Regions from separate parts of the Enterobacter cloacae complex sp. HYC042_NIDB genome, predicted to be linked through region 1. Evidence: predicted binding sites of a transcription regulator. Region 1 holds the regulator's gene; each other region holds the start of a gene.
The links. Region 1 encodes Fur, which represses iron uptake genes when iron is present. Its sites were predicted from a motif close to ATAATAATGAGAACNACTATCAA; they were not measured.
Positions count from the first base shown of each region.

Region 2: a site for Fur is predicted at 1,824-1,846, ahead of exbB (tol-pal system-associated acyl-CoA thioesterase). Genes of this name have one in related genera too.
Region 3: a site for Fur is predicted at 7,495-7,517, ahead of feoA (ferrous iron transporter A). Genes of this name have one in related genera too.

Region 1 is NZ_CP109650.1:1,532,229-1,542,314, reverse strand. Features, by position in the region: gene speF (ornithine decarboxylase SpeF) at 1-429, shown strand, start outside; gene potE (putrescine-ornithine antiporter) at 426-1,739, shown strand; gene pgm (phosphoglucomutase (alpha-D-glucose-1,6-bisphosphate-dependent)) at 1,830-3,470, opposite strand; gene seqA (replication initiation negative regulator SeqA) at 3,495-4,043, opposite strand; gene ybfF (esterase) at 4,227-5,000, shown strand; gene ybfE (LexA regulated protein) at 5,129-5,416, shown strand; gene fldA (flavodoxin FldA) at 5,572-6,102, shown strand; gene fur (ferric iron uptake transcriptional regulator) at 6,391-6,837, shown strand; gene chiQ (ChiQ/YbfN family lipoprotein) at 6,930-7,256, opposite strand; gene chiP (chitoporin ChiP) at 7,304-8,701, opposite strand; gene glnS (glutamine--tRNA ligase) at 9,149-10,086, opposite strand, start outside.
Region 2 is NZ_CP109650.1:4,168,332-4,178,417, reverse strand. Features, by position in the region: gene yghB (DedA family general envelope maintenance protein YghB) at 1-325, opposite strand, end outside; gene metC (cystathionine beta-lyase) at 469-1,656, opposite strand; gene exbB (tol-pal system-associated acyl-CoA thioesterase) at 1,908-2,639, shown strand; gene exbD (TonB system transport protein ExbD) at 2,644-3,069, shown strand; gene OKF39_RS19940 (cytoplasmic protein) at 3,112-3,561, opposite strand; gene OKF39_RS19935 (hypothetical protein) at 3,563-3,967, opposite strand; gene OKF39_RS19930 (ESA_00282 family adhesion-associated protein) at 4,071-4,574, shown strand; gene OKF39_RS19925 (TIGR00645 family protein) at 4,656-5,144, shown strand; gene OKF39_RS19920 (aldo/keto reductase) at 5,221-6,261, opposite strand; gene OKF39_RS19915 (methyl-accepting chemotaxis protein) at 6,481-8,028, shown strand; gene OKF39_RS19910 (YMGG-like glycine zipper-containing protein) at 8,078-8,410, opposite strand; gene yghU (glutathione-dependent disulfide-bond oxidoreductase) at 8,569-9,435, opposite strand; gene OKF39_RS19900 (ABC transporter substrate-binding protein) at 9,681-10,086, shown strand, end outside.
Region 3 is NZ_CP109650.1:4,540,868-4,550,953, reverse strand. Features, by position in the region: gene malQ (4-alpha-glucanotransferase) at 1-401, shown strand, start outside; gene gntT (gluconate transporter) at 461-1,777, opposite strand; gene nfuA (Fe-S biogenesis protein NfuA) at 2,084-2,659, opposite strand; gene gntX (DNA utilization protein GntX) at 2,721-3,404, opposite strand; gene bioH (pimeloyl-ACP methyl ester esterase BioH) at 3,441-4,214, shown strand; gene OKF39_RS21830 (YdgH/BhsA/McbA-like domain containing protein) at 4,326-4,595, shown strand; gene feoC ([Fe-S]-dependent transcriptional repressor FeoC) at 4,629-4,865, opposite strand; gene feoB (Fe(2+) transporter permease subunit FeoB) at 4,878-7,196, opposite strand; gene feoA (ferrous iron transporter A) at 7,227-7,454, opposite strand; gene OKF39_RS21810 (Tex family protein) at 7,756-10,086, opposite strand.

The DNA.
Region 1 (10,086 bases):
ACCCTGCGCCAGATCTGCCAGGAGATGCACGACCTGTACGCCCGCCATAACGTGAAGCAGCTGCAAAAAGAGATGTTCCGCAAGTCTCACTTCCCGCGGGTGATGATGAACCCGCAGGACGCGAACTACGCCTACCTGCGCGGAGAAGTGGAGCTGGTCTCCCTGCGCGACGCGGAAGGCCGCATCGCCGCCGAAGGCGCTCTCCCTTACCCACCGGGGGTACTGTGCGTGGTTCCAGGGGAAGTCTGGGGCGGTTCCGTGCTGCGCTACTTTGCCGCGCTGGAAGAAGGCATCAACCTGCTGCCGGGCTTCGCGCCGGAGCTGCAGGGCGTGTACGTCGAGGAGTGTGACGGTCGCAAACAGGTTCGCTGCTACGTCATCAAACAATCCGCTGCTCAGCCATCGCTGCTGAAAGGAGAAAAATTATGAGCAAGTCCAATAAGATGGGCGTGGTGCAGCTGACTATCCTCACCATGGTGAACATGATGGGCTCCGGGATTATCATGCTGCCCACCAAGCTTGCCGAGGTGGGGACCATCTCTATCATCTCCTGGCTGGTGACGGCTGTCGGATCGATGGCGCTGGCGTGGGCGTTTGCCAAGTGCGGGATGTTCAGCCGCAAGTCAGGCGGCATGGGCGGCTATGCCGAGTACGCCTTCGGCAAGTCCGGCAACTTTATGGCGAACTATACCTATGGGGTGTCGCTGCTGATCGCCAACGTGGCGATTGCCATCTCCGCCGTGGGCTACGGTACGGAGCTGTTTGGCGCGACGCTCAGCCCGGTGCAAATTGGGCTGGCGACGATCGGCGTGCTGTGGATCTGTACCGTCGCCAACTTTGGCGGCGCGCGCATCACCGGACAGCTCAGCAGCATCACCGTCTGGGGCGTGATCATCCCGGTGGTCGGTCTGTGCATTATCGGCTGGTTCTGGTTTAGCCCGACGCTGTACGCCAACTCCTGGAACCCGCACCATGTGCCGTTCTTCACCGCCGTGGGCTCGTCTATCGCCATGACGCTCTGGGCTTTCCTGGGCCTGGAATCCGCCTGCGCAAATGCGGAAGTGGTGGAAAATCCGGAGAAGAACGTGCCGATTGCGGTTCTCGGCGGGACGCTGGGCGCGGCGGTGATCTATATCGTTTCAACCAACGTGATAGCGGGGATCGTGCCAAACATGGATCTGGCTAACTCCACGGCACCGTTCGGACTGGCCTTTGCGCAGATGTTCACCCCGGAAGTCGGGAAAGTGATCATGGGGCTGATGGTGATGTCCTGCTGCGGATCGCTGCTTGGCTGGCAGTTCACTATTGCACAGGTTTTTAAATCTTCGGCAGATGAAGGCTATTTCCCGAAAATCTTCTCCCGCGTGACCAAAGCCGATGCGCCGGTGCAGGGGATGCTGGCAATTGTCATCTTCCAGAGCGGATTATCGCTAATGACCATCAGCCCGTCGCTGAACAGCCAGTTCAACGTGCTGGTCAACCTGGCGGTGGTGACGAACATCATCCCGTATATTCTGTCGATGGCGGCGCTGGCGATCATTCAGAAGGTGGCGAAGGTGGATCCGCACAAAGCGCGAGTAGCGAATATCGTGGCGCTGGTTGGGGCGATATACAGCTTCTATGCGCTCTACTCGTCTGGCCAGGAGGCGATGCTGTACGGGGCGATAGTGACCTTTATGGGCTGGACGCTGTACGGTCTGGTGTCGCCGAGATTTGAATTGAAGAACAAACATAGCTAAAAAAAAGCCCGGTGGCGCTAACGCTTACCGGGCCTATGATCGCTGTTGTAGGCCGGGCAAACGCAGTGCCGCCCGGCAGACAAACCGCAGTTATGCGTTTTTCAGCACTTCGCTGACAATCTCTACCGCTTCTTTCTCAATCTGCTGGCGATGCTCAGCGCCGAGGAAGCTTTCGCAATAGATCTTGTACGCATCTTCCGTACCGGACGGACGCGCGGCGAACCAGCCATTTTCGGTCATCACTTTCAGGCCGCCGATAGAAGCACCGTTACCCGGTGCCGCCGTCAGACGCGCGGTGATCGGATCGCCTGCCAGGGTGCTTGCGCTGACCATCTCCGGAGAGAGTTTGGACAGAGCCGCTTTCTGGGCAGAGGTCGCGCCAGCCTGAATACGGTTATAGCTTGGTGCACCAAAGCGTGCAGCCAGCTCGTTGTAGTGTTCCTGCGGGTTTTTACCGGTGACCGCGGTGATTTCCGCCGCCAGCAGGCACATGATGATGCCGTCTTTATCGGTTGACCACGGGGTGCCGTCGAAACGCAGGAAGGACGCGCCTGCGCTCTCTTCGCCGCCGAAGCCAAAGCTGCCGTCGTGCAGACCGTCAACGAACCACTTGAAGCCTACCGGCACTTCCACCAGCTTGCGGCCCAGCGCGTCCACCACGCGGTCGATCATCGCAGAAGAGACCAGCGTTTTACCGACAGCCACCTCTTTGCCCCACTGCGGACGGTGCTGGAACAGGTAGTTGATCGCAACAGCCAGATAGTGGTTCGGGTTCATCAGCCCGGCAGGGGTGACGATGCCGTGACGGTCATAGTCCGGGTCGTTAGCAAACGCCAGGTCGAATTTATCGCGCAGCGCCAGCAGGCCCGCCATCGCGCATTCGGAGGAGCAGTCCATACGGATCGCGCCGTCTTTATCCAGGTGCATAAAGCGGAAGGTCTGATCGACGTGATCGTTCACGATGGTCAGATCCAGCTTGTAGTGCTCGGCGATGCGCTTCCAGTACTCAATACCGGAGCCGCCCAGCGGATCCACGCCCAGCTTCAGGCCAGCTTTCTGAATCGCCGCCATATCGACGATATCCGCCAGCCCTTCCACAAACGGCTGAACCAGATCCTGCTCTTTCACGTGACCGGAGGCCATCGCCTCATCAAGAGAAATACGTTTAACGCCTTTCAGACCGTCGGCCAGCAGCGCGTTTGCACGATCTTCCACCACTTTGGTGACGTTAGTGTCAGCCGGGCCGCCGTTAGGCGGGTTGTATTTGATACCACCGTCTTCCGGCGGGTTGTGGGATGGCGTAATGACGATACCGTCAGCCTGCGCGCCACCTTTTTTGTTGTGCACAAGGATCGCGTTTGATACCGCCGGTGTTGGAGTAAACCCATTGTTCTCCTGAACAATCACGTCCACACCGTTCGCCGCCAGCACTTCCAGCACGGAAATAAACGCCGGTTCAGACAGCGCATGGGTATCTTTGCCCACGTAGCACGGACCGGTAACGCCGTTTTTAGCGCGCTCTTCCGCAATGGCCTGAGCAATGGCCAGAATGTGCGGTTCGTTAAAGCTGTGGCGCGCCGCGCTGCCGCGGTGACCAGATGTACCAAACTTCACTGCGTGTTCTGCGTTGCCCACGACCGGTTTCAGCACGTAATACTGCGCGGTCAGCTGAGCGACGTTAATCAAATCGCTTTGTTGTGCAGGTTGGCCTGCACGGCTGTGATTTGCCATTACCGGGTCCTTATGATGCAAGGGTTAAATTGTACCGCAAACCTTTTCAATCAATTCCGCCGGGAACTGCATGGACTGCATGATGTGTTCAATCATGCTGCACTTGCGGCCCGTATTGGTATTGGTGATCACCCAGTACGGAGTGCCAGGGACATGTTTAGGTTTGGTTTGATTGCCATTTTGCAGCAGCGTCTGCTCGTCGCCCGCGAAATAGACGCGGGTACGGCCGTGCAGCGACTCGGTCGCTTCAGCAAACGCTTTGTTATCCAGGGAGTAAAGTGTAGACAGCACCAGCATAAAACGGTTAACCGCCTTTTTCTGCTCCGCATATTCGTCGGAGAGCAGCAGTTCGCGCATCGCGCGCACTTTATCTTTTACCGGCGTCACGGCAGGTTTTGCTTGTGCAGCAACGCTCGGCTGAGACACGACATCTTTGGTAACTGGTGTGGCAGGCTGTGAAGCGGCGGAAATTTTAAGCATGCGCCGTAAAATGTCGGACGCGCTCTCCCCGATATGCCGCGTCTGGCTGGCAATATACTGATAGAGTTCGTCATCAACTTCGATTGTTTTCATCTTAATCCAGTGCGATATCTTATCTGAATACAAGTCATTGGGATTATAAGGTCAAATCCCAACAGCGGATAGCGTCAAACCAGGTTGGCGGCAAAAGTCAGATTAAACTGGAACCTTGCAGCCGGGCGGCAGAATGGTCAACATGATACCCTAACCTGACATACGTAAAAAAAGAACTTTGCCATGAAATTGAATACCCGAGCGCAAACTGCACAATCGCCGAACAATTATTCCCCCATCGTGCTGGTTCATGGACTTTTTGGCAGCCTGGATAACCTGGGCGTGCTGGCCCGTGATTTGGTTACCGATCACGATATTTTGCAGGTCGATATGCGCAACCACGGGCTTTCCGGCCGCTCAGACGAGATGACCTATGCGGCAATGGCGCAGGATCTGCTGGATACGCTGGACGCGCACAACCTGCAGAAGGTGACCCTCATCGGGCATTCAATGGGCGGTAAAGCGGTTATGGCGCTCACCGCGCTGGCGCCAGAACGAATTTCCGGGCTTGTCGTGATTGACGTTGCGCCTGTGGATTACGACGTTCGCCGTCACGATGAGATTTTCGCGGCGATCAATGCCGTAACCGAAGCTGGCGTTTCCACTCGTCAGCAGGCTGCAGCGGTTATGCGTGAGCATCTTGATGAAGAAGGCGTGGTGCAGTTCCTTTTGAAGTCGTTTGTTGACGGGCAGTGGCGTTTTAACGTGCCGGTGCTGTGGGACCAGTACAACAATATCGTGGGCTGGGAAACCGTTCCCGCCTGGCCGCATCCTGCCCTCTTTATTCGCGGCGGTAACTCTCCTTATATTACCGACGCGTACCGCGACACGCTGCTGGCACAATTCCCGCAGGCGCGCGCCCACGTCATTGCCGGTGCCGGACACTGGGTGCATGCGGAAAAACCGGATGCTGTACTGCGCGCCATTCGCCGCTATCTCGCTGATACTGCAAATTGATTAAAAAGAGAGCGACTGGAAGATGACGGGCTTCCAGTCGTTGGCGTGCCGTTTTTGGTGATGTATGATGGCGCGCTTATCGCCCGGGCTTTAGCAGGGCGGCGTGTTTCCCCCGAAGTCTCATAATCATGGCCAAAGAACAAACGGACCGTACGACACTAGATCTGTTCGCGAATGAGCGTCGACCGGGACGACCGAAAACGAATCCGCTTTCGCGCGATGAACAGCTGCGTATCAATAAACGCAATCAGCTTAAACGCGATAAAAATCGTGGGCTTAAGCGTGTCGAACTGAAGCTCAACGCCGACGCGGTCGATGCGCTTAACGAGCTGGCAGAGGCGCGTAACATCAGCCGCAGCGAGCTTATTGAAGAGATGCTCATCGCCCAACTTGAGACGCTGCGCAGCCAGGCATAAGTCTGAAAAACCCCTTTATCGCCCTTTTCATGTAGCACAGAGTGCAGTCCTGCGCGATAGCGGTTTCCGCAGGGTTGCCAGTTCTGCTATTATTGCCCTTATCCGTGGCCGAATTGCGCCACCATACCATTAAGTTTCAAGAGGTTATTTTACTCATGGCAATCATCGGCATTTTCTTCGGCAGTGATACCGGCAATACCGAAAATATCGCAAAAAACATTCAGAAACAGCTCGGTAAAGACGTTGCTGATGTGCATGACATCGCCAAGAGCAGCAAAGAAGATCTCGAGGGCTATGACATTCTGCTGCTGGGTATTCCAACCTGGTACTATGGTGAAGCCCAGTGCGACTGGGACGATTTCTTCCCGACGCTGGAAGAGGTGGACTTCAACGGCAAGCTGGTTGCCCTGTTCGGTTGTGGCGATCAGGAAGATTACGCCGAGTACTTCTGTGATGCGCTGGGGACGATTCGCGACATCATTGAGCCTAATGGCGCGGTTATTGTGGGCCACTGGCCGACTGCCGGTTACCACTTCGAAGCTTCTAAAGGCCTGGCCGATGACGATCATTTTGTCGGACTTGCCATTGACGAAGACCGTCAGCCAGAACTGACCGCAGAGCGTGTAGAGAAGTGGGTTAAACAGATCCGCGAAGAACTGCATCTGGACGATATTCTCAACGCCTGATTTTTTACGGCGCAACGCGGGTTGCGCCCCTTTTCCAGGTAAAACCGATTAAATTAATTGCTACAAACTTTTAACTTTTTCGTCCAGACCTGTACAATGTCTCCCTGGCAAAATGTGGTTTCCATTGAGCAAGTTTGTAGGTGATACCACGTTTTTATAAGCATACTTTGCCTGAGACTTGCAGTTTTCATTTAGGCATGGCAGTTCTATAATGAGACGCATTATCCCAGGTGCATTTTCTGTCACTTCCCAGAGAAGTGAATCGTTTAGCAACAGGACAGATTCCGCATGACTGACAACAATACCGCATTAAAGAAGGCTGGCCTGAAAGTAACGCTTCCTCGGTTAAAAATCCTGGAAGTGCTTCAGGGTCCAGACAATCACCATGTCAGTGCGGAAGACCTTTATAAACGTCTTATCGACATGGGTGAAGAGATTGGGCTGGCCACCGTATATCGCGTGCTGAACCAGTTTGATGACGCGGGCATTGTTACCCGTCATAATTTCGAAGGCGGTAAATCTGTATTCGAACTGACCCAGCAGCATCACCACGATCACCTGATCTGCCTCGATTGCGGCAAGGTCATTGAATTTAGCGATGATTCCATCGAAGCGCGTCAGCGTGAAATCGCAGCTCGTCATGGCATTCGCCTGACCAACCACAGCCTGTACCTTTACGGTCACTGCGCTGAAGGGGATTGCCGCGAGAATGAACACGCTCACGACACAAAATAAGTTAGCGTTCATACTCTGAGCCAGCCGTAAGGTTGGCTTTTTTTTGCCTGAAAAAAGCCCGGTCAGCAAAGTGCCACCGGGCGTAGAGCAACTTATTTGTTGTTATTGCGTATCTCGTTCCAGATTTTATCGCAACGCTTCGCCACTTCCTGATCGTTACCGGTTTTACGTGCCTGGATGCAGGCCTGATAATCCATCACGCGAACATTCTCCTGCGTCGCGAACACCTCATGCGCTTTCTCTTTCTTTAACACATTTAGCACACTCTGGCAGGCTTCAATTTTCTCAGGCGATCCTTCCGCGGTATTAATACAGGCGCTATACGCCTCCTTCAGACGGGCGTCCTCTTTCGGCGCCTGAGTCTGAACACACGCCACCAGCCCTGATGCCATCAGCGCGACGATTACGATTTTTTTCATCATGTGCAGTCTCCAGACCGGCGGGACTCAGCCCGCCGGTGTGCTCATCAGAAGATGGTGAATGGGGCGATAACCATGAATTTGACGTCACGTTCATCCTGGAAGATGTTGCCGTAACCGCCCGCATAGCTTGGGATATCGGAGTGGTTGTCATACTGCGTGAAGTGCAGCTTGAACATCGTGCCTTTCGCGCGGCCATCCTGCAGGGTGTAGATAGCATCCAGGCTGTAGGAGGACTCTTTCAGGCGATAGTTTGGATCGTAGTACGCATCCGGCGTCGCCATGTCTGCTGGTTTTGCATCCCAGGCGTAAGCGTAAGAAGCGCCCACCGCCCAGCCCGGCAGGTTCCAGTTTTTCAGGTCATACATGGCGCCGAAGAAGACCGCTTTCTCGCCGTCGGCGTTGAAGTCTGAGCGGTTATCCCACCAGATATCCAGACGACCGTTGGATGAGGCATAGGTCGGCGTCATACGCTGCAGGAAGTAGCCCTGCTGCCCTTCCGCCTTCACCCACGTGCCTTCCAGACGCAAATCAACCTGACCGACCTTATAGCCGAAGGTTAACGCCTGCAGCCACGCGGTACCGTTATAAATGTCATTTACGCTGCCATCGCTGACCTTATCGCGCGTACCGTAGAACTGGTAGCTGGTGCTCAGCGGACTACCGGCGATATCAAATTTGTAGCTGGCTTTAGCAAAATACTGATCGATATAGCCTTCCGCCTGACCAAATGCGGCTTCCAGAACCAGATCGTTTTTGAAGTCGTACTTCGCGCCCAGCGAGTGGAGGTAATCGACTTTGGTTTTCTTATCGTTCTGGTAGAACTTGTCCATCTCAATGTGCCACGGCGCTTTGTACTCGTTGGTCCACATATAGGAGAAGCTCAACGCACCTGCATCACCGTAGTCAAAGTTAGCCCCGGCTTCTGCCCCCTGATAGGTACCAGGCATAAAGCTCCAGTGCGGCGCTAACAGCGTCTGGCCGGTTGGCTGAATATAGCCCCCACGCGCCCATACCGGGCCGTATTTGAATTTCGCTGCGGCCTTATAAAGGCTGATGCCGCTTTTATCCCCTGACCAGTCTTCGTCATAGGCTTTATTGCTGGAGGAGAAAGCAATTTCGTTCGGGTGGCCGCTGTCGCCATTTTCAGCCATTTCAATCGCCGTAAACGCGGCAATATCCAGACCGAATATATCGGCGGCGTAGCCTGACTGGAAGTCCAGGTTGGCGTTCCAGGTGGAGTGTGAGAGGTTGGTTTTGTATTTATCTTCTGTGACATCTTTACGGTCACGTTCACGCTGCCAGTAATAAATACCGCCAGTGAGGGTAGAATCTTCGATGAAACCTGCTGCTTTTGCCTCTGGTGTCACCACCAGGCCTGACATTGCTGTCACACCGGCAATAGCCAGCGCCAGCGCACTACGTTTGCCACTGAACGTACGCATAGATTATTCCTCTTTGACGAATTAAAACGCCTTAAACGGCGAAAATATAAAAGACCAAAAGGCCAGGGGTAGTTATAAATACCCTCGAATTAACTACCGTCTTTAGGTTATTTTTCGCGACGCGAATTATCAATGCTTTTCAGTGGGCAAAAGTCAGGATTATGACGAAGTGCACATAATTGGTAGTGCTTTGTAACATTTGGCCGGATGCAAGGTGTGGCGGGGGTAGAGCAGGTAATTTCGGCGTATTAGATCGTAATAAAACCCGTATTTGTCTTAATTCTCTTTTTTATGAAACAGACAAACTTTTTTTAGAAAAATAAGTAGCACCGCATTGACCAAAAATTTTAGCTGGCCTAATTACGGGCCTACTTTAACGATATGATCATTAAATAAAAAAACGCCGCTATAAGCGGCGTTTGTTTCTCATTGACCAGTGCAGCGTTATTATTCGCCGATCTTGGTCCAGGTATCACGCAGACCTACGGTACGGTTAAATACCGGTTTTTCTGCCGTGCTGTAACGGCTGTCCAGGCAGAAGTAACCTTCACGCTCGAACTGGAACGCTTTGCCCGCTTCAGCGGCTTTCAGCGATGGCTCCGCATAACCTTGCTTGATCACCAGAGATTCCGGGTTGATGGTCGCCAGGAAGTCTTCCGCCGCACCCGGGTTAGGTACGCTGAACAGACGATCGTACAGACGAATTTCTACAGGCAGCGCGTGGGAAGCGCTCACCCAGTGGATCACGCCTTTCACCTTGCGGCCGTCTGCCGGATCTTTGCTCAGCGTCTCAGCATCGTACGAACAGAAGATGGTGGTAATGTTACCTTCAGCATCCTTCTCTACGCGCTCGGCTTTGATGACGTAGGCGTTACGCAGACGAACTTCTTTGCCCAACACCAGACGCTTGTACTGCTTATTGGCTTCTTCACGGAAGTCAGCACGGTCGATCCAGATCTCACCGCTGAACGGCACGTCGCGGCTTCCCATTTCCGGTTTATTCGGATGGTTAGGCATAGAGACCAGCTCGCTTCCACCCTGCGGGTAATTTTCAATAACCAGTTTCACCGGATCGATAACAGCCATCGCGCGCGGGGCGTTTTCGTTAAGATCTTCACGAATGCAGGATTCCAGAGACGCCATTTCGATGGTGTTGTCCTGCTTGGTCACGCCGATACGTTTGCAGAACTCACGAATAGAAGCGGCAGTGTAACCACGACGACGCAGGCCGGAGATGGTCGGCATGCGCGGGTCGTCCCAGCCATCAACGTGCTTGTCGGTCACCAGCAGGTTCAGCTTACGCTTGGACATCACGGTGTATTCCAGATTCAGACGAGAGAACTCGTACTGACGCGGATGCACAGGAATGGTGATGTTATCGAGCA
Region 2 (10,086 bases), 2.1 Mb from region 1:
TATGCGGTAACTGCGCCAGCCAGCCCTTCACCACGCGCGTGTTCCCCAGCCAGCGGCCCTGCAGATAGCTCAGCCAGCAGCCCAGGCTCGCGGCGGAGGTAAGGATAACCATCGTTGGCGTAAAGTCCATGACGCCTTTGCCGATCAGCGCCCCGGCAAGCAAAAGCAAACTGTCACCGGGTAAAAACGAGGCTGGCAGTAATCCATTTTCCAGAAACAGCGTCGCGAACATCACGAAATAGACGACGCCTACAACGTGGGGATCCGCCAGGGCGGCAAAATCATGTTGCCAGAGCGCCGCGATAATATCTTGAATAACAGCCATGGACTTTCCTGTGGAACAGCAGAGATAACGCTATTGTACTCCCAATTTCACCTGTCGGGATTGATCGCAGGCGCAACTCATGCAGACTTTTCTGCATGCAGTGTTCACAAAAGCGTCCGGGGAGTACATTTTCAGCCCGCACTCTACACGATACGTTCAAAGCCTGCAGATAAATCCGCAATTAAATCGTCCACATTTTCTAAACCGATATGCAATCTAATGAGGGTGCCGCTGAAGTCCACTTCTCCGCCGGGGCGCAGGGCCCCGATCTGCTCCGGCTGATTCGGCAGGATCAGAGATTCAAAACCGCCCCAGGAGTAGGCCATGCTGAAGAGGGTAAAATTATCCAGATAGCTTGCCAGTTCGTCATTACTCAGCCGTTTTTTAAGCACAAACGAGAACAGCCCGCTGCTGCCCGTAAAGTCACGTTGCCAGAACTCATGGCCTTTACTACCCGGAAGCGCCGGATGGTTCACGCGCTCAACCTGCGGATGCTGCGCCAGCCATTCAGCGATTTTCAGGCTACTTTCATGATGCTGACGCAGACGCACGCCGAGCGTACGAATGCCCCGGCTGGTCATGTATGCCGTGTCTGCATCCACCATCTGGCCCATCAGGTAGGCATTTTCCCGCAGCTGGTCCCAGCAGCGCGCGTTGGAAACCGCGGTGCCAATCATCCCGTCAGAGTGTCCAATCAGGTATTTCGTTGCCGCCTGAATCGAGATATCAATATCGAATTCCAGCGCCTTAAACAGCACACCTGCCGCCCAGGTGTTGTCGATCATGATAATCGCCTCTGGCGCTTTGCAGCGCACGGCCTTCACGATAGCCGGAACGTCGTGCACTTCCATGGTGATGGAGCCGGGAGATTCCAGGAACACAATGCGCGTGTTTGGCTGGATAAGTTCAGCAATGCCTTCACCAATCAGCGGGTCAAACCAGCTGGTGGTCACGCCGAGCTTGCTGAGAATTTTGGTGCAGAAATCCTGGCTGGGTTCATAGGCGGTGTTGGTCATCAGGATATGGTCGCCCTGTTCCACAAACGCCAGAATGGTGTTGGCGACCGCCGCCGCACCGCACGGGAACAACGCGCAGCCTGCGCCCCCCTCCAGCTCGCACATCGCTTCCTGCAGCGAAAAATGGGTTAGCGTGCCGCGGCGACCGTAGAACAGCCCACCTTTTGCGCGGTTACGCGTGGCGATTTTTTTCTCCTCAACGGTATCAAACACCAGCGAGGAGGCGCGTTGAATCACGCTGTTGACCGATCCCTGAGTGTATTTCTTGCTGCGTCCCGCCTGCACCAGCGTGGTATCAAGATGCTTCTTGGTCATGTTCGCTAACCCTGTTTTTATACGTCTGGACGTCCAGACTACCACGATTGTAAAAAACTGCACCCGCATGCTTATCGAATAAGCAGAAAATATTAGCAAAAAAGCGCATAAGAAATTTTTACTGCGTAAGCGCAAGGAAACTGAGCGAAAATTACGGCACCATGTAAATACTAATGAGAACGACTATCAATTCGACGGCTTTTTGATATTATTACGTTCAGATTTTGTGATTTGCGTCCTGGAGATACAGAGTGGGTAATAATTTGATGCAGACGGATCTCTCCGTTTGGGGCATGTATCATCATGCTGACATCGTGGTTAAGATTGTGATGATCGGCCTGATTCTGGCGTCCGTTGTCACCTGGGCTATCTTCTTCAGCAAAAGCGCCGAGCTGCTTTCGCAGAAGCGTCGCCTCAAGCGGGAACAGCAGCAGCTGGCAGAAGCCCGCTCTCTGGATCAGGCTTCTGAGATGACCTCATCCTTCCACCCGAAAAGCCTGACCACCCTGTTAGTGAATGAAGCTCAGAACGAGCTGGAACTCTCCGCCGGCAGTGAAGATAACGAAGGCATTAAAGAGCGTACCGGTTTCCGTCTGGAGCGTCGCGTTGCGGCCGTTGGCCGACACATGGGACGCGGCAATGGGTATCTGGCGACCATCGGCGCGATTTCACCGTTCATCGGTCTTTTCGGTACGGTCTGGGGCATCATGAACAGCTTTATCGGCATTGCCCAGACCCAAACCACCAACCTGGCGGTAGTTGCCCCGGGTATCGCGGAAGCGCTGCTGGCGACGGCAATCGGTCTGGTCGCGGCAATTCCGGCGGTGGTTATCTACAACATTTTCGCGCGTATGATCGGCAACTACAAAGCCACGCTCGGTGACGTTGCCGCTCAGGTTCTGCTGCTGCAAAGCCGCGATCTCGACCTGAATGCCAGCGCCGTGAAGCCGGTGCATGCGGCGTCTAAACTGCGCGTAGGTTGATTGTATGGCAATGCGTCTAAACGAAAATCTGGACGATAACGGCGAAATGCACGAAATCAACGTGACGCCGTTTATCGACGTCATGCTGGTGCTGCTGATTATCTTCATGGTGGCAGCACCCCTGGCGACGGTCGACGTGAAGGTGAATCTGCCTGCCTCCTCCAGCCAGCCGCAGCCGCGTCCGGAAAAGCCAATTTATTTGTCGGTGAAAGCGGATAAATCCATGTTCCTGGGGAACGACCCTGTGACGGATGCCTCCGTTATTCCGGCGCTGGACCAGCTGACCGGCGGCAAGAAGGACACCACCGTCTTCTTCCGGGCGGACAAAACCGTCGACTACGAAACCATGATGAAGGTAATGGACACGCTGCATCAGGCGGGTTATCTGAAGATTGGGCTGGTCGGGGAAGAGAAAGCGGCCTCGAAGTGATAAAGAAGCTGGCGAAAGCCGGCTTTTTTTATGCCTGTTGGTTTATGCGTTTTTGTTGTCCGTCGGTGTGGTAGAGGGGGTAGTCAGCGCGTCCTCATCGAGCGCAACGCAGGTGACGTTTGACGTACGGTACTCACCGGCTGACAGTTTGCGCGTCAGGCGCAGGGTGGCGACTTCTCTGGCAAGCAGATACTGATAGTTGGCCTCAAGACGTCCCAGCAGTTTCTCTTTCAGTTCTGGAAGCTGTTCGATGATGGCGTTCATCACGGCGCCGTAAATTTCTTCTTTAACCTGTAACGGATAAATCTCGCGGCGATTCTGCCATTTCAGACGCACCAGCGTTGCCGGGATCGATACCAGGTCTTGTGTAATACGCGTCATCTCGGCATTTTTTGCATTTCTTAGCGCCTCGATATTTTGCTTTAAGATAAATTCATCACTTTTTTTATCATCTAAAGTCAAATAAACGTTATTGTCTTTAACTTCTTTCACGTTAATCTTCCCCCAGGGTATAAAAAACAGGGTTGTTTTTTTCTCGCGTAATTAGATTAAGCCAAATTTCATTGCCGGCCTCATTTATTTCTTTCGTTTTTTCAGCCATTATTTGACTTAGTTTCTGGGCATCTATTTCGCCTTCTGCCTGTAGGTCATTCAGCAGGTGGACGAAGGCTTCAATTTTTATAGCGCGAAATAAGCGGTCTTTTATATGGCGATCGTGCTCTTCCAGCAGCATATTACGGGATTTGCCAGTGTGAGAAACGCCAATTAATATATCAGGCTCGAAATCAGAGAGCTTTCTTTTCCCCTGAGTGAAACTGGCCTTTTTTTCTTCTTCCGTCGGTTGCTGTTCCACAGGCGTAATGTGGTACTTAGCCGGGACGAGATAGTCGGGCAGCATTTTTAATTTCCTTTAATTTCAACAGGGTGGGGTTGGTAAAGGCGTGAGATTCGTTGACAATATCATGAGGCAATTTTAAAATCAAAAAAAATGGAGCCAAGCCATGAACAGCATCTTTTTTACGGTCATCACATTACTATTACTGACCGCTGGTGTGCTTTTATTGATGCAGGAGTTCAATAAAACGAAAGTGTCGAAAGACACCAGTGAACCGCCACAACCTGAACTGATGACAAAAGAGGAAGGAGAAGATCATTTCTCTGTTTTGATGAACTCCGTTACGCCTGTCTGGTACTGGCGGGTGAATCATGAATATATCGACTTCTTACACGCGACAATTAAGCGCATGAAAATGTCGGAAATTAATGACACGCCCGGTCTGTTTGAGGCGCAGCGTCGCTGTAGCGATCTGAATTCAGCGGTTTATAAATATTACGACAACATCAAAAAGCGCTGTCTTAACGGTGAGAAGGTCTCGTATTCCGACCTGGACGTATTAAACCTTCGCCAGTGTTTTCGCGAGTTTAGCCTGGAAGCCTACCCGGAGCTGGTGGTGCTGGTCTGGCCGGAGTATGCGCGTCCTGAGGTTAACCCGGACGACGTCTGAGTGGCGTACTGGTTAGTTCTTGCAAACAGTCAGCGCCGTTGAGATATACTGAGCGCTGGTTTCGTTTGCAGACAGGATTTTATGGAACGCTTCTTTGAAAACGCAATGTATGCCTCTCGCTGGCTGCTCGCCCCCGTCTATTTCGGTCTTTCCCTGGCGCTGGTCGCCCTGACGATCAAGTTCTTCCAGGAGATTTTCCACGTATTGCCTAACATTTTCTCCGTGGCGGAAGCCGATTTAATTCTGGTTCTGCTGTCGCTGGTGGATATGACGCTGGTGGGCGGCTTACTGGTGATGGTGATGTTCTCCGGTTATGAGAACTTCGTCTCTCAGCTTGATATCGCCGAGCATAAAGAAAAGCTCAGCTGGCTGGGGAAAATGGACGCCTCGTCGCTGAAGAATAAAGTTGCGGCATCTATAGTGGCAATCTCCTCTATCCACCTGTTACGCGTGTTTATGGACGCGAAAAACGTCCCGGATAATAAGCTGATGTGGTATGTGATTATCCACCTGACGTTTGTGCTGTCGGCGTTTGTGATGGGGTATCTGGATAAGATCAGTAAGAAATAAGGTACACATTTCTCCCCTCACCCTAACCCTTCCCCCGGGAGAGGCTTAGGGTGAGGGGAGAAAGCAACGAACCACACTATTTATCCGACGACGCCTGCCACAAATTCAGTTCCCCGTCCGCCACGTGCTGGTCAATCCGCGTCAGTTCATCTTCCGTAAAGCGCAGATTACCCAGCGCCTGAACGTTCTCCTCCAGCTGTTCCGGGCGGCTCGCGCCAATCAGTACTGACGTCACGCGAGCATCTTTCAGCAGCCAGCTCAGCGCCATCTGCGCCATTGTCTGCCCGCGCGCCTGCGCCATCTCATTAAGCAGACGAAGACTGTTCAGGTTAGCTTCCGTCAGCATTTTCTGCGTCAGGCCGCGCACTTTGTTCCCCTCGCGCTGCATACGAGAACCTTCCGGAATACCGTTCAGGTATTTTCCGGTCAGCAGACCCTGCGCCAGCGGGGTAAAGGCAATACACCCCGTGCCGTTTGCTTCCAGCGTATCCAGCAAGCCGGTTTTATCGACCCAGCGGTTAAGCAGGTTATAGGGCGGCTGGTGGATCAGCAGCGGGATCTTCCACTCGTGCAGCAGCGCGGCCATTTTTTGTGTGCGCTCGGTAGAGTAGGAGGAAATCCCCACGTACAGCGCTTTCCCACTCTGAACAGCATGAGCCAGCGCGGAGGCCGTCTCTTCCATTGGCGTATTTTCATCCACGCGGTGGGAATAGAAAATATCCACGTATTCGACGCCCATACGTTTCAGGCTCTGGTCGAGACTGGCGAGCAGATACTTGCGTGAGCCGCCTGAACCGTACGGGCCTGGCCACATGTCGTAACCGGCTTTAGTGGAGATAATCAGCTCGTCGCGATACCGGGCAAAGTCCTCACGCAGCAGGCGGCCAAAGTTCTCTTCCGCGCTTCCCGCAGGCGGGCCGTAGTTGTTGGCAAGATCGAAATGGGTAATCCCGAGGTCGAAGGCTTTACGCAGCAGCGCGCGCTGGGAATCAAGGGGCTGAACGTGGCCGAAGCTATGCCACAGGCCCAGCGACAGCGCGGGCAGGCGCAGGCCGCTCTTGCCACAGTAGCGGTACTGCATATTCTCGTAGCGGGTAGCGTCAGGGTACCAGGACATGATGTCTCCTTTTCTTATAGATGATTTTTTGAAACGTCGTTTTCATTCTGAACTTATCACATCATGTCGTGCGAAGATAAGGGTTAACGGTGGCTGTGCGACCTGTGAAGCCACGCTAACTAAAAATAATCACAAAAGGTTATAATTTCCCTGCACCCTGCCGATAACGAGAGTAGCACTCGCCTCTGGGCGAATTCACCCTCACGGCAAGGAAGACTTATGAATATGCTCCGTAATTTCACGATCCGTTTCGTCATGCTGACGATCCTCGGGATTTTTTGTTTAATGTGGGCGGGCGTCGGGCTGTACAGCACCTGGTCCCTGTCACGGGTATCAGACGGCAATGAAGTCGATCGCCAGCTGGTCAAACAGATGATGGTGCTCAGCCAGGGCAACGATCAGTATTTCCGCTTTGTGACCCGTCTGAGCCGCGCCATGGAGGTCAAAGCCGCTGGCGGCACGCCGGATTTGTCCTCTGCCCAACAGGCGCTGGATAACATGGGTAAGAAACTGGCCGAAATGAAGGCGATCTCGCCTGGCCCAATGGATGAGCAGGTCTCTGCACAGGTGATCGGTGCCTGGCAGGCGCTGCTTGAACAGGGCGTGACGCCGCAAATGGAGCAGGCGAAGCAGGCGACCCTGGACGGCTACCGCCAGCAGGCCAACAACGTTACGCCGCCGCTGAGCCGTGCGTTCGGTGCCGCTGCCGAGAAGTTCAATAATGCCGCCGCGAAGACGCTCGACAGCACCCGCATGGTGGTCGACGGCCTGACCAGCATGACCCGCACGGTTATTATCGTCGCCACCATTATCGGCCTGCTGATCCTGCTCTTTACCGACCGCTACCTGGTGGCGATGCTGGTCAAACCGCTAGAGCGCATTCGCCAGCAGTTTCGCCAGATTGCCCAGGGCGATCTCAGCCAGCCCATTGCGCCTTTCGGCCGCAACTGCGTGGGACAGCTGGTGCCGCTGCTGAGCGCCATGCAGGACAGCCTGCGTGAAGCGGTCAGCACCATTCGCTCCGGCAGTGAGAATATCTGGCGCGGCGCGACGGAGATCTCCAGCGGCAACAACGATCTCTCTTCCCGTACCGAAGAGCAGGCTGCCGCGCTGGAAGAGACGGCGGCCAGCATGGAACAGCTGACCGCTACCGTGAAGCTGAACGCCGAAAGCGCGCGTCAGGCCAGCCAGCTTGCCGATGTGGCCTCAACCACCGCCAGCCGCGGCGGCTCGCTGGTGGAAGAGGTGGTCACCACCATGAGCGGTATTTCGGAAAGCTCGAAGAAAATTGCTGAAATCACCAACGTCATCAACAGCATTGCCTTCCAGACCAATATTCTGGCGCTCAATGCGGCCGTAGAAGCGGCGCGCGCGGGCGAGCAGGGGCGTGGATTCGCCGTAGTGGCGGGTGAAGTCCGCAACCTGGCAAGCCGAAGCGCCAATGCGGCAAAAGAAATTGAGGGTCTGATTACCGATTCCGTGACCCGCGTCGAGCAGGGTGCGCAGCTGGTGAGCGACACCGGCACCACCATGGATGCGATTTTGCGCGACGTGACGGAGGTGACGACCATTATGAAGCAAATCGCGTCGGCTTCTGAGGAGCAAAGTAAGGGCATTTCGCAGGTCGGGATTGCCATTACGCAGATGGACGGCGTCACCCAGCAGAACGCCTCGCTGGTCGAAGAGGTTTCCGCAGCAGCCGCGGCGCTGGAACGCCAGACCGAAGAGCTTCAACGCTCGGTGCAGAAGTTCCGCCTGACGGCATAACACAACAGGCCGCCTGATGCGGCCTTACTTCTTTCTTTTCCCGATGCTGTTAGTGCGTCGCTTCACCAATCAGCGCGCCCGTGCCGGCACCCACGGCCGCGCCTTTCAGCACGCTATTGCCCGTCACCGCAGCCGCGCCCGCGCCAACGACGGCACCCACGGCACCGCCCTTACGTGCGTCTTTGCCTTTTTCGCCGTTTTTGAACATTGCACCCGTGCCTGCGCCAACCACGGCACCGCCCACGGTTGATTTCAGATCTTTGCCCGTGGCTGCGCCAATAGCAGCACCTGCTACCGCGCCGGCGGCGGTTTTGTCGATGGCCATTCCAGAGGTGGAAAAAATGAGGGCGCTGATAACCAGCGTTGTTTTAATAAGTCTCATAACAGATCCTTTGTGACTGCTGTCAGTTGATACGGCGTTTCTCATTCTGAGGTGAGAAAAACGTCCAGATAGTGCCAGCAATAGCCACTCAACCTTTAGGCTAATCATGCCCTGGGCAAGGATCGCGGCTGCCGGGCGGGGAGCCGCCCGGCGAAACGTTACGCCTGACGCTTGTCTTCCGTATTGGTATCGAAGTCGCTCGCCGCGTGGCGTTCGTGGAGCTGCTCGTTCAGCTCGCCGCTGGTGCGGTTAACGATGCGACCGCGCTTAACCGCATGGCGGTTCGCCACGTCCTTCGCCCAGCGCTGGACGTTGGTATACTTCTCTGCATCCAGGAATTCGGCGGCGTTATAAACGCTACCCAGCGCCACGCAGCCGAACCATGGCCAGATGGCGATATCCGCGATGGTGTACTCCTCACCCGCCACGTAGCGACCGCGCGCCAGCTGTTTATCCAGCACGTCGAACAGGCGCTTGGCTTCCATGGTGAAGCGGTCAATCGCGTACTCAATCTTCACCGGTGCGTAGTTGTAGAAGTGACCAAAGCCGCCGCCGAGGAACGGCGCCGCGCCCTGGAGCCAGAACAGCCAGTTCAGCGTCTCGGTGCGTTCCGCCGGATCTTTCGGCAGGAAGTGACCGAATTTCTCTGCCAGGTAAAGCAGGATATTGCCGGATTCAAATACGCGCGTTGGCGGGTTCGTGGAGTGGTCACGCAGCGCCGGTATTTTCGAGTTCGGGTTCACGTCTACAAACCCGCTGGAGAACTGGTCGCCCTCGCCGATGCGGATCAACCACGCATCGTATTCCGCGCCCGTCACGCCCAGCGCCAGCAGCTCTTCGAGCATGATGGTCACCTTCTGGCCGTTTGGTGTCCCGAGAGAGTAAAGCTGCAGCGGGTGGGAGCCCACGGGCAGATCTTTCTCGTGCGTCGCGCCGGAGATCGGGCGGTTGATATTGGCGAACGCGCCGCCGCCGTTCTTTTTCCATTCCCATACTTTTGGTGGCTGATACGTGTTGTCTGACATGTTGGCCTGCCTTTTTAGTGATGTGTTGAGGCAGTGTAGCAGGAGATTTGTGAAGCGTTTAACGTTGTGAGCGCAAGCAATTAACCACTATTCCTTCTGCTGCTTATATATATCAAATCCGGCATAAGCTTAATCGAAAATCGCATTTTCATAATTAATGCGTAAAACGCTAAAGCTGAATATGATGCTTCAACATAAATAAAAGATGCAGTAATAAACACTTTATAAGGCAAGGAGTTAGTGAGATGCGCAAGCTTCTGTTATCGGCAGTGGTCGTTTCGCTCGCGTTAGGCCTAGCGGGCTGTGATGATGCGAAAAATAAAGAGACAAATTCGGCCGCGGCGGCAAAAAGCGACGCGCCAAAAGAGGGCGGTTCGCTCATTATCGGGATTACCTCCGGCGACCCGTTAGCTGTTAATCCGCTCTACGCCAGCGACCGCACAACATTAACCATCATGCAGGCGCTTTATGCCCCGCTGTACAGCTTTAATAACGGCAACATTGAGTGGGGCCTGGCGGAAAGCTTGACGCCTTCTGCCGACAACCTGAGCTATACCCTGACGCTAAAACCCAACCTAAAATGGCAAGACGGACAGCCGCTGACGGCGGACGACGTGGTCTTCACCTTCATTAAGCTGCTAGATGCCAAAC
Region 3 (10,086 bases), 1.7 Mb from region 1:
CCCTCGGCAAAACGCTGGGCCTCTATCCAGATGAAGAGGTTCTGCGTGGACTGTATCAGGACCGCGAGCTGGCGAAGCAGGGGCTGCTGGACGCGCTGCACAAGCATGGCTGTCTGCCGAAGCGTGCCGGACATAAGGCGTCGCTGATGGCAATGACCCCAACGCTCAACCGTGGCCTGCAGCGCTATATTGCCGACAGCAACAGCGCTTTGCTCGGCCTGCAGCCGGAAGACTGGATTGATATGGCGGAGCCGGTGAACGTGCCGGGCACCAGCTATCAGTACAAGAACTGGCGCCGCAAGCTGTCCACAACGCTTGAGACGATGTTTGCCGATGACGGGGTGAACAGGCTGATTAAAGATTTGGATAAGCGCAGAAGGGCGGTGGGTAAGAAGTCGTAATTTGCCCCTCACCCTAGCCCTCTCCCCAAAGGGGAGAGGGAACCGATCGAGCAGGAGATTCAGAGAGCCATATTCAACAGCAGACACCCTACCAGGCCGCAGACCGAAATAATGGTTTCCAGCATTGACCAGGACTTGATGGTCTCACCGATGGTCAGGTTGAAGTACTCCTTGAACAGCCAGAAGCCCGGATCGTTCACGTGAGAGAAAATCACGCTGCCGGAGCCTACCGCAATAACCATCAGCTCAGGGCTGACGCCCGTGGTGGCAATCAGCGGCGCAACGATACCGCCCGCTGTAATCGCCGCAACGGTTGCAGAACCCAGCGCGATACGCAGCACGGCAGCAATAGACCACGCCATCAGGATTGGAGAGATATTGGTTTCATGCATCATGGAAGCGATGTATTTGTCCACGCCGCTGTCGACCAGCACCTGCTTGAACGCACCGCCACCGCCGATAATCAGCAGCATCATGGCAATGATTTTGATGGACGAGGTCAGCGTGTCGTTGATCTGATCCATGGAGCGGCCACGGTTCAGGCCGAAGGTGAACATCGCAATCAATACCGCAATCAGCGTTGCCATCACCGGGTCGCCGAGGAACTCGGCAACGGCCAGGAAAGCGTGGCCTTTCGGCAGGATCATCTCCGCCACGGCGCGCATTGCCATCAGGATCACCGGTACCAGCGAGGTCCAGACGCTGACGCCAAAGCCTGGCATCTCTTCTTCAGTGAAGGTTTTGGCGCTGTACAGGCCTTCCGGAATAGGCTTATCAATGCCTTTCAGGAAGCGGGCATACACCGGGCCTGCCAGAATTACGGTCGGGATCGCCAGAATCGTACCGAACAGCAGGGTTTTACCCATATCGGCGTGGAAGATGGTGGCGATGGCGGTTGGACCCGGGTGCGGCGGCAGGAAGCCGTGGGTCACGGACAGCGCAGCAGCCATTGGTACACCCACGAACAGCAGCGGGATGTTGGCCGCGGCGGCGATGGTGAACACCAGCGGCAGCATCAGCACGAAGCCCACTTCATAGAACAGCGCGAAACCGACGGTAAAACCGGTTAACACCACCGCCCACTGGATGTGCTGTTTACCGAATTTGGCAATCAGGGTGGTGGCAATACGCTGCGCGCCACCGCAGTCCGCCAGCATTTTGCCGAGCATGGCGCCGAAGCCCATGATCAGCGCCAGGCTGCCGAGCGTGCCGCCGACACCGGCTTTGATAGAGCTGATAACTTTAACCAGCGGCATCCCCTGCATCAGACCGACTGCAAGTGCCACCAGAACCAGAGCGATAAATCCGTTCATTTTGAAGCGGATCATCAAGAGCAGTAATAACACAACACCGATAGCAACGATGACTAATGGCATGATTTACCTGGCCTTTGAATTGTTATGGGTAACGTCATTGTTTCAACGACAAATTCCGGTTGTCCCAACTGGGAACAGAGTGGTTAACGGCACTCATACTGATGCCTGCGAAACAGTTAAGTTTAGTCGGCTGTTATAAGGGTGTTGAGTGCCCACGAGAATGATACGGGTAACATATCGTGGTTGAGAATCACCCGGTGAGGCAAAATTTGAATTATGAGACGCAGGTCAACATATAGAGGGGGAAGGCAAGGGAGTCAGGCCCGGTAAGCGCAGCGCCACCGGGCAATACAGACGGGTACTGAATTAGTAGTAAGAGTGCTCGCCGCGCTGGTGCTCTGTCAGGTCGCGCACGCCTTTCAGTTCCGGGAATTCGTTCAGCAGCTGCTTCTCGATCCCTTCTTTCAGGGTCACGTCGACCATGGAGCAACCGTTACAGCCGCCGCCAAACTGCAGGATCGCCAGGCCGTCTTCCGTGATTTCCATCAGGGAAACGCGACCGCCGTGGCCGGCCAGTTGTGGGTTGATCTGGGACTGCAGCAGATACTCAACGCGTTCCATCAGCGGCGCATCGTCAGAGACTTTACGCATTTTGGCGTTTGGCGCTTTCAGGGTCAGCTGAGAACCCAGCTGGTCGGTGACAAAGTCGATTTCCGCATCTTCAAGATACGGCGCGCTCAGTTCATCGACGTAAGCGGTGAGCTGTTCAAATTTAAGGGCAGTGTCAGTTGCTTCCACAGCGTCCGGAGGACAATAAGAGACACCACATTCTGCATTCGGAGTGCCTGGATTGATCACAAACACGCGGATCTGCGTCCCTTCTTCCTGATTTGCCAGCAGTTTGGCAAAGTGCGCTTGTGCAGAATCGGAAATACGGATCATAGCTTTGGCCTAATAGTTGACTAAATTACCTGGGTATAATCATACGCCCATTGAAGAAGGGCTACAAGGTACGGCACAGACACCATACCTGAACCGACGCGGCGCCGCTTTGCAAAAGCAGTCGGGAAAGTTCAGCAACGGTACTGCCTGTGGTGACGACGTCATCCACGATGGCGATATGGAGGCCGTGGACTGGCAATTCAAGGCGAAAGGCGTTTTTCAGGTTCCTTTTGCGAAGCCGGGCGTTGAGCTGATGCTGGATGGCGGTGGCATGAACGCGGGTAAGCGCGCTGGCATCGTAGCGACAACCCAGCCACCGGGCGAGCGGGCGGCAGAGCAGGTCGCTTTGATTATAGCCGCGCCGCCAGTGTCGGCGTCGGTATAAGGGGACATTCACCACCATGTCGATTTTCGGCAAAGCGCGGGTTCGTCGCGCCTGTAAAACGGCCAGCAAAAGCAGGCGGGCAAGGGGCTGCGCCAGCGAACTCTGGCCGGAAAACTTCAGGGCGTGAATAAGCCCGCTCAGCGGCGGAACATAATCATCCACGGCCACCAGCGCGCTCCACGGCGGGGATTTTTTCAGGCAGCGGCCGCAGGGCAAATCGCGGTTCGCCGCCGGTAAACCACATTGCGGGCAGGTTGTGATACGCCTTTCCAGCGAACGCGTGCAGACGGAACAGACGCCCCACGCGCTGAGGGCAAGCGGCATTTTGCATAGCCAGCACAAGCCAGGCACTGTTAGCATGTGCAACCTCCATGTGAAAAAAGAGAACAGTAACTGATGAAGACGCTGTGGTGGCAGACCGTAGGGACAGGAAATTGCCATCTTGTGCTGCTGCACGGATGGGGCCTGAATGCGGAAGTGTGGCATTGCATAAGCGAGGAACTTGCCTCGCAATTTACGTTACATCTGGTTGATCTGCCGGGCTATGGTCGCAGCCGTGGCTTTGGCGCGATGTCGCTTGATGAAATGGCGCAGCACGTTGTAGACGCCGCGCCGCAAAATGCCATCTGGCTGGGCTGGAGTCTGGGCGGGCTTGTGGCAAGCCAGATTGCGCTCTCCTGGCCCGAGCGCGTTAGGGCGCTGGTCACCGTGGCCTCGTCGCCATGCTTTAGCGCGCAAGAGGCGTGGCCCGGCATCAAACCTGATGTTCTGGCGGGCTTCCAGCAGCAGCTGAGCGACGATTTCCAGCGGACCGTCGAGCGATTCCTCGCCTTGCAGACGATGGGCACCGAAACCGCGCGTCAGGATGCCAGAGCGTTAAAGCAGGTGGTGCTCTCCCTGCCGATGCCGGACGTTGAGGTGCTTAACGGCGGTCTGGAGATCCTGAAAACGGCCGATCTGCGCGAGCCGCTGGCCGGGCTGAGCATGCCGCACCTGCGCATCTATGGCTATCTCGACGGGCTGGTGCCGCGCAAAGTGGTCCCACTTCTGGATTCCCTCTGGCCGGACAGCGAATCACAGGTCATAGCAAAAGCCGCGCATGCGCCGTTTATCTCTCATCCGACGGAGTTTTGTTCAGCGTTGGTTGCGTTAAGTCAACGTTTAGACTGATTATTTTCTATCCAGCCTGGAAAAAGTTACACACCGCAACCATACTCCAGATGTCGTTGCGGTTGTTCTGCCTACGATGATCAAAACAACAATCCTATGGAGAGTCAGGCTATGAAACTTGTTACAGGTATTGTCACTTCTCTGGTTATTGGGTCACTGTCATTTGGCGTTTTTGCGGCAAAAGAGCTGGAAAAAGATAAAGTTGCCGGGATGAATTTGACGAAAATTGGTGAGATTTCTACGTCTGACACCACCGCGCCGATGGATGCAAGAAAAGAGCTGTCGAAGAAAGCGGATGAGCTGGGCGGGACATACTTCGTCGTCACCAGCGCAGAAAAACAGACCAAAAACGTACGCGCTACTGCGGACGTCTATAAGTAATACGATAAAACCGGGCAGCAATGCCCGGCTTTATTAGCGCAGTGCCCACCACTCCCTGAGACAGGCCTTTCCTTCCGGACAGCTTTTACAACTGCCGGAGAGGCAACCCTCCGCTTCGTCCTGAATCCGCACGGCTTTACCCATGGCTTCCAGGCGCTCCAGCATGGCATCGATCATCGGCTGCGGCGTATGCAGGCTAAGGCTGAGCTGTTTTGCCTCCATGCGTCCCTGCAATGCCAGTAAGTCACGAACCTGGATCAACGATGCCATCTGTTTTTCCCCTTAGTGACAGTCGCCAGCCGGGCTGTTGCAGCAGGTGCCCGGGGTTTTACGCGTCGCCAGCAGGTTGATATCAACGCGGCTTCGCGCCCGGCGCAGCAGGCCAATCACAATCACGTTAAACAGGATGACCGCCAGGATGCTGACCAGGCTGTAGCGCGGATGCTGGCTGAAGTTAACGGTCTGGTAAAACAGCGTCGCCAGCGAGTAGGCGATATTCAGCCCCCACAGAATGGAGAAGCCCATCCAGCCGCGGCTGGACTCACGGGCAATCGCCCCCATCACCGAGATGCACGGAATATAGAGCAGAACGAAGATCAGGTAGCTGTAGGCTGCGGACGCGCTGCCAAACTTCTCGCCCATCACGCCCATGGCACCGGTCGCCATTTCGCCGTCGCCTTTGCTGGCCTCAATCGGGTTAGCCAGCACGCTCAGGCTGAAGGTGTCTTTCAGGCTCTGCCAGGTCTCCTCTACGGCACCCAGCAGTTCGTCACCGAGGTGAAACTCCGCCGGGTTAAATTCCTGCTCCTGAATGTTCTCTGCGGTGTAGAGCGTGTTCAGGGTCCCGACGACCACCTCTTTCGCCATCGCACCGGTGAACAGGCCCACGGTCGCCTGCCAGTTATCCTCCTGTACGCCAATCGGTTTGAAGACCGGCGTGATGACGCGGCTGACGGAGGCGAGGGCAGAGTCGTTGATGTTATCTGCCGCCTGACCGGTGAGGGTGAAGCTGTTCAGCGCGCTCAGGAAAATACTGACAATAACAATCATCTTACCGGCGCGCAGCACAAAGCCTTTCAGGCGCTGCCAGGTCTGGATCGCCAGGCTTTTCAGATGCGGGACGTGATAGACCGGAAGCTCCATTACAAACGGTGACGCTTCACCACGCATGATGGTGTGCTTGAGCATTAAGCCGGTCAGGATCGCCATCACGATGCCCAGCACGTACAGCGAGAAGACCGCCAGCGCTCCCTGCTGGCCAAAGAAGGCTGCCGCGAAGACGGCAAAGATTGCCAGACGCGCACCGCAGGACATAAACGGCGCCATCATAATGGTCATCAGTCGTTCACGCGGTGCATCCAGGGTGCGCGCGCCCATAACCGACGGCACGTTACAGCCGAAGCCGACGATCAGCGGGACGAACGATTTGCCCGGCAGCCCCAGCGCCTGCATCAGGCGGTCCATCACGAAGGCGGCGCGCGCCATGTAGCCTGAATCTTCGAGGAACGAGAGGAACAGATACATCATGCCGATCTGCGGTACCAGCGGCAGCACGGTGTTGATACCGCCGCCAATCCCCTGGGCAAGGAAGATGGTCAGCCATTCCGGGAAGTGCAGGGTGTAACCTACCCACTGAATACCGTGTACGAAGACCGCGACAGAACCGGCGTCAAAAATCGGCTGCAGCGCGCCACCGATGTTAATCGCGAGCAGGAACATCACGTACATCACCAGCAGGAAGATGGGCAAACCGAGGAAGCGGTTGAGCACAATCTTATCCACCGCCGCCGTAAAGCGGCTGGGCTCTGCGGTAAGGGCGTTGCTGACCACGTCGCAAATTGACGCAATGGCCTGATAACGCGCATCGGCGATGTGCAGCGCCGGATCGTCCAGCTCGTCGCTGAGACGGGCGAGGGCCACGTCCAGCTTATCCGCCGCATGTCCGGCATAGGCGCGGCTGTAGATATCCCCTTCCAGCATCTGCAGGCCGAGCCACAGGCGCTGTTTTGCAGGCATGCTGCTGTCCATCTCCTGCGCCAGCCGTTCGGCTTCGCGCAGCAGCGGCTGGGCGTAGTGCACCAGCTCAACGTCGCGGTTTCCCGCGTGGCGGTCAATCGCCAGCTTCAGGGCGTCGATACCGCGAGCGCGGGTCGAGACCAGCGGAACCACCGGACAGCCCAGGCGCGCGGAGAGCGCATCGACGTCGATGCGCAGCTTTTGTTTTTCCGCAATGTCGAGCATGTTGAGCGCCACGATGCAGGGGATCCCCAGCTCCAGCAGCTGTAGCGTCAGGTAAAGGTTTCGCTCGAGGTTCGAAGCGTCGACCACGTTGATCAGCAGATCCGCGTCGCCGCCTAGAATGTAGTGGCAGGCAATTTGCTCATCGAGCGAAGTCTGGGATGAAATCGTGGTTAAGGAGTAGGTGCCGGGAAGGTCAACCAGGGTGACCTGATTGTCCGTTGTCGCGAACTGGCCTTCTTTACGTTCAACCGTTACGCCTGCCCAATTTCCCACGCGCTGGCGCGCGCCGGTTAACTGATTAAATAAGGTTGTCTTGCCGGAATTAGGATTGCCAATTAAGCCAATAGTTAATTTTTTCATTGTATTAGACCCACCGAAACCGCTGGCTTGTTAACGGGATAAAGATTCAACTTCAATTAATGCGAGGTCTTTTTTGCGCAGAACCAGATTTACGCGCCGGGTTTCGATATGAACTGGATCGCCCAACGGCGCCACACGCACGACCTGGAATGATGATCCGGGCAGCATGCCAAGTGACAGCAGCTTCTGCCGATAGGCCGGGCTAATTTCGCGGGTAAAACCGGTAATTTTCCATGCACTGTCTGGAGTGAATTGCATAATGCCTGATTCCACGAGAGGTTAAATAATCTACACTGCGATGATAATGAGAATAGTTTTTATCAGCAATAATAAAAATGTGACGGGATGTTGTTAATCGTATTAATTTGCGGTCTGATTGACCTTGCTCAATATTTGCAGAATTACCCGGGAAGGAATAAAAAGCGTATTTGTTAATGGAGTGATAAATAGCGGTTTAAATATGGGTGTGCAATCGGTTTCATATATTTCGAGATGATTTTATTCCCCTCATCCCGGCCCTCTCCCCTTTGGGGAGAGGGTTAGGGTGAGGGGGGTGACCTTAGCGTTTCTTACCCATCGCCGCCGCCAGCGCGTCCATCATCGCGCTGTTGCCCGCAGGCTGCGCGTCACGCCCGCGCGGTTTTGTGGCTTTCGTGGCCGGACGCTGCTGCTCGCGGCCTCCGCCGTTGCCGCCACGGCGCGAGCTGGTGTCGCCCGGCTGCTCATCCAGACGCATGGTCAGGGCGATACGCTTGCGCTGCAGATCCACCTCCAGCACTTTCACCTTCACGATGTCGCCCGCTTTGACCACGGTGTGCGGGTCTTCAACGAACTTGTCGGCAAGGGAAGAGATATGCACCAGACCGTCCTGGTGCACGCCGATATCCACAAACGCGCCGAAGTTGGTGACGTTGGTCACCGCGCCTTCCAGCACCATGCCCGGCAGGAGATCGTTCATGGTCTCGATGCCGTCAGCAAAGGTCGCCGTTTTGAACTCAGGACGCGGATCGCGGCCCGGTTTTTCCAGCTCTTTGATGATATCGGTGACGGTTGGTACACCAAATTTGTCGTCGGTGAAATCAACGGCTTTCAGGTTACGCAGAGCGCTGCTGTCGCCCATGAGATTCTTCAGCGCCTGCTGGGTGGCGGTCAGGATGCGTTCCACCACTGGATACGCTTCCGGGTGAACGGTAGAGGCATCCAACGGGTTATCGCCGTGGTTGATGCGCAGGAAGCCCGCGCACTGCTCAAACGCTTTCGGCCCCAGGCGGCTCACTTTGAGCAGCTGCTGACGGTTCTGGAACTGGCCGTTCTCATCGCGCCAGGCGACGATGTTCTGTGCCATCATGCGGGTTAAGCCCGCCACGCGGGTCAGCAGGGGAACGGAGGCGGTGTTCAGGTCCACGCCGACGGCGTTTACGCAGTCTTCCACGACCGCGTCCAGCTTGCGCGCCAGCTGCGTCTGGCTCACGTCGTGCTGATACTGGCCCACGCCGATGGATTTCGGATCGATCTTCACCAGCTCCGCCAGCGGATCCTGCAGACGACGGGCGATGGAGACCGCGCCGCGCAGGGAAACGTCCAGGTCAGGGAATTCCTGCGCCGCCAGCTCAGAGGCGGAATAGACCGATGCGCCCGCTTCGCTGACGATCACTTTCTGTGCCGTCACTTTCGGGAACTGCTTCTGCACGTCGAGGTAGAAACGCTCGGTTTCGCGTGATGCGGTGCCGTTACCGATGGCAACCAGCTCCACGTTGTACTTCTCGCACAGCGCCGCCACCACGACGGCGGCTTTCGCTGCCTGGCCGGTGTGCGGGTAAATGGTATCGGTGGCGACCAGCTTGCCGGTGCCGTCAACGACCGCCACTTTCACGCCGGTACGCAGGCCCGGATCGAGCCCCATGGTGGCGCGCAGGCCCGCAGGAGCGGCCATCAGCAGGTCATGCAGGTTACGGGCGAAGACGTTGATCGCTTCGTCTTCCGCGCGCTCGCGCACGGTGCCCATCAGCTCGGTTTCCAGGTGCATCAGCACCTTGATGCGCCACGTCCAGCTCACCACGCCTTTGCGCCAGCTGTCCGCCGGGGCGTTGTTCAGGCGCAGGCCGAGATGGTCGATGATAATCTGCTCGCAGTGGCTCTCTTTCGGCGGCTCGTCAAACTGTGGGTCGGCGTTCAGGGAGAGCTGGAGCACGCCTTCGTTGCGGCCGCGGAACATCGCCAGCGCGCGGTGAGACGGGGTGGTCGAAATCGGTTCGTGGTGATCGAAGTAGTCGCGGAACTTCGCGCCTTCTTCCTCTTTGCCCGCGACGACGGTAGAGACGATGTGGGCGTTCTTCCACAGGTAATCACGCACTTTGGCCAGCAGGGCGGCGTCTTCCGCGAAGCGCTCCATCAGGATGTAGCGCGCGCCGTCCAGAGCGGCCTTGGTGTCAGCGACACCTTTGTCGGCGTCGACGAATTTTGCCGCTTCGGTTTCCGGGTCGTGAGATGGCTCATTCCACAGCAGCTCTGCCAGCGGCTCAAGGCCCGCCTCAATCGCAATCTGCCCGCGGGTACGGCGCTTCGGTTTGTACGGCAGATAGAGATCTTCGAGTTCGGTTTTGCTCAGGGTGCCGTTAATGGCGCTTTCCAGCTCGCTGGTCAGCTTGCCCTGTTCGCCGATGGATTTGAGGATCGCCTGACGACGTTCTTCCAGCTCGCGCAGATAGCCCAGGCGGGTCTCCAGGTTACGCAGCTGCGTGTCATCCAGACCGCCTGTGACTTCCTTACGATAACGTGCAATAAACGGCACGGTGTTCCCTTCATCAAGCAGGCGAACGGCAGCTTCTACCTGTTCGGCTCTGGCCTGAAGTTCACCCGCAATAATGCGGCAGAGCGAATCTTTCATCAT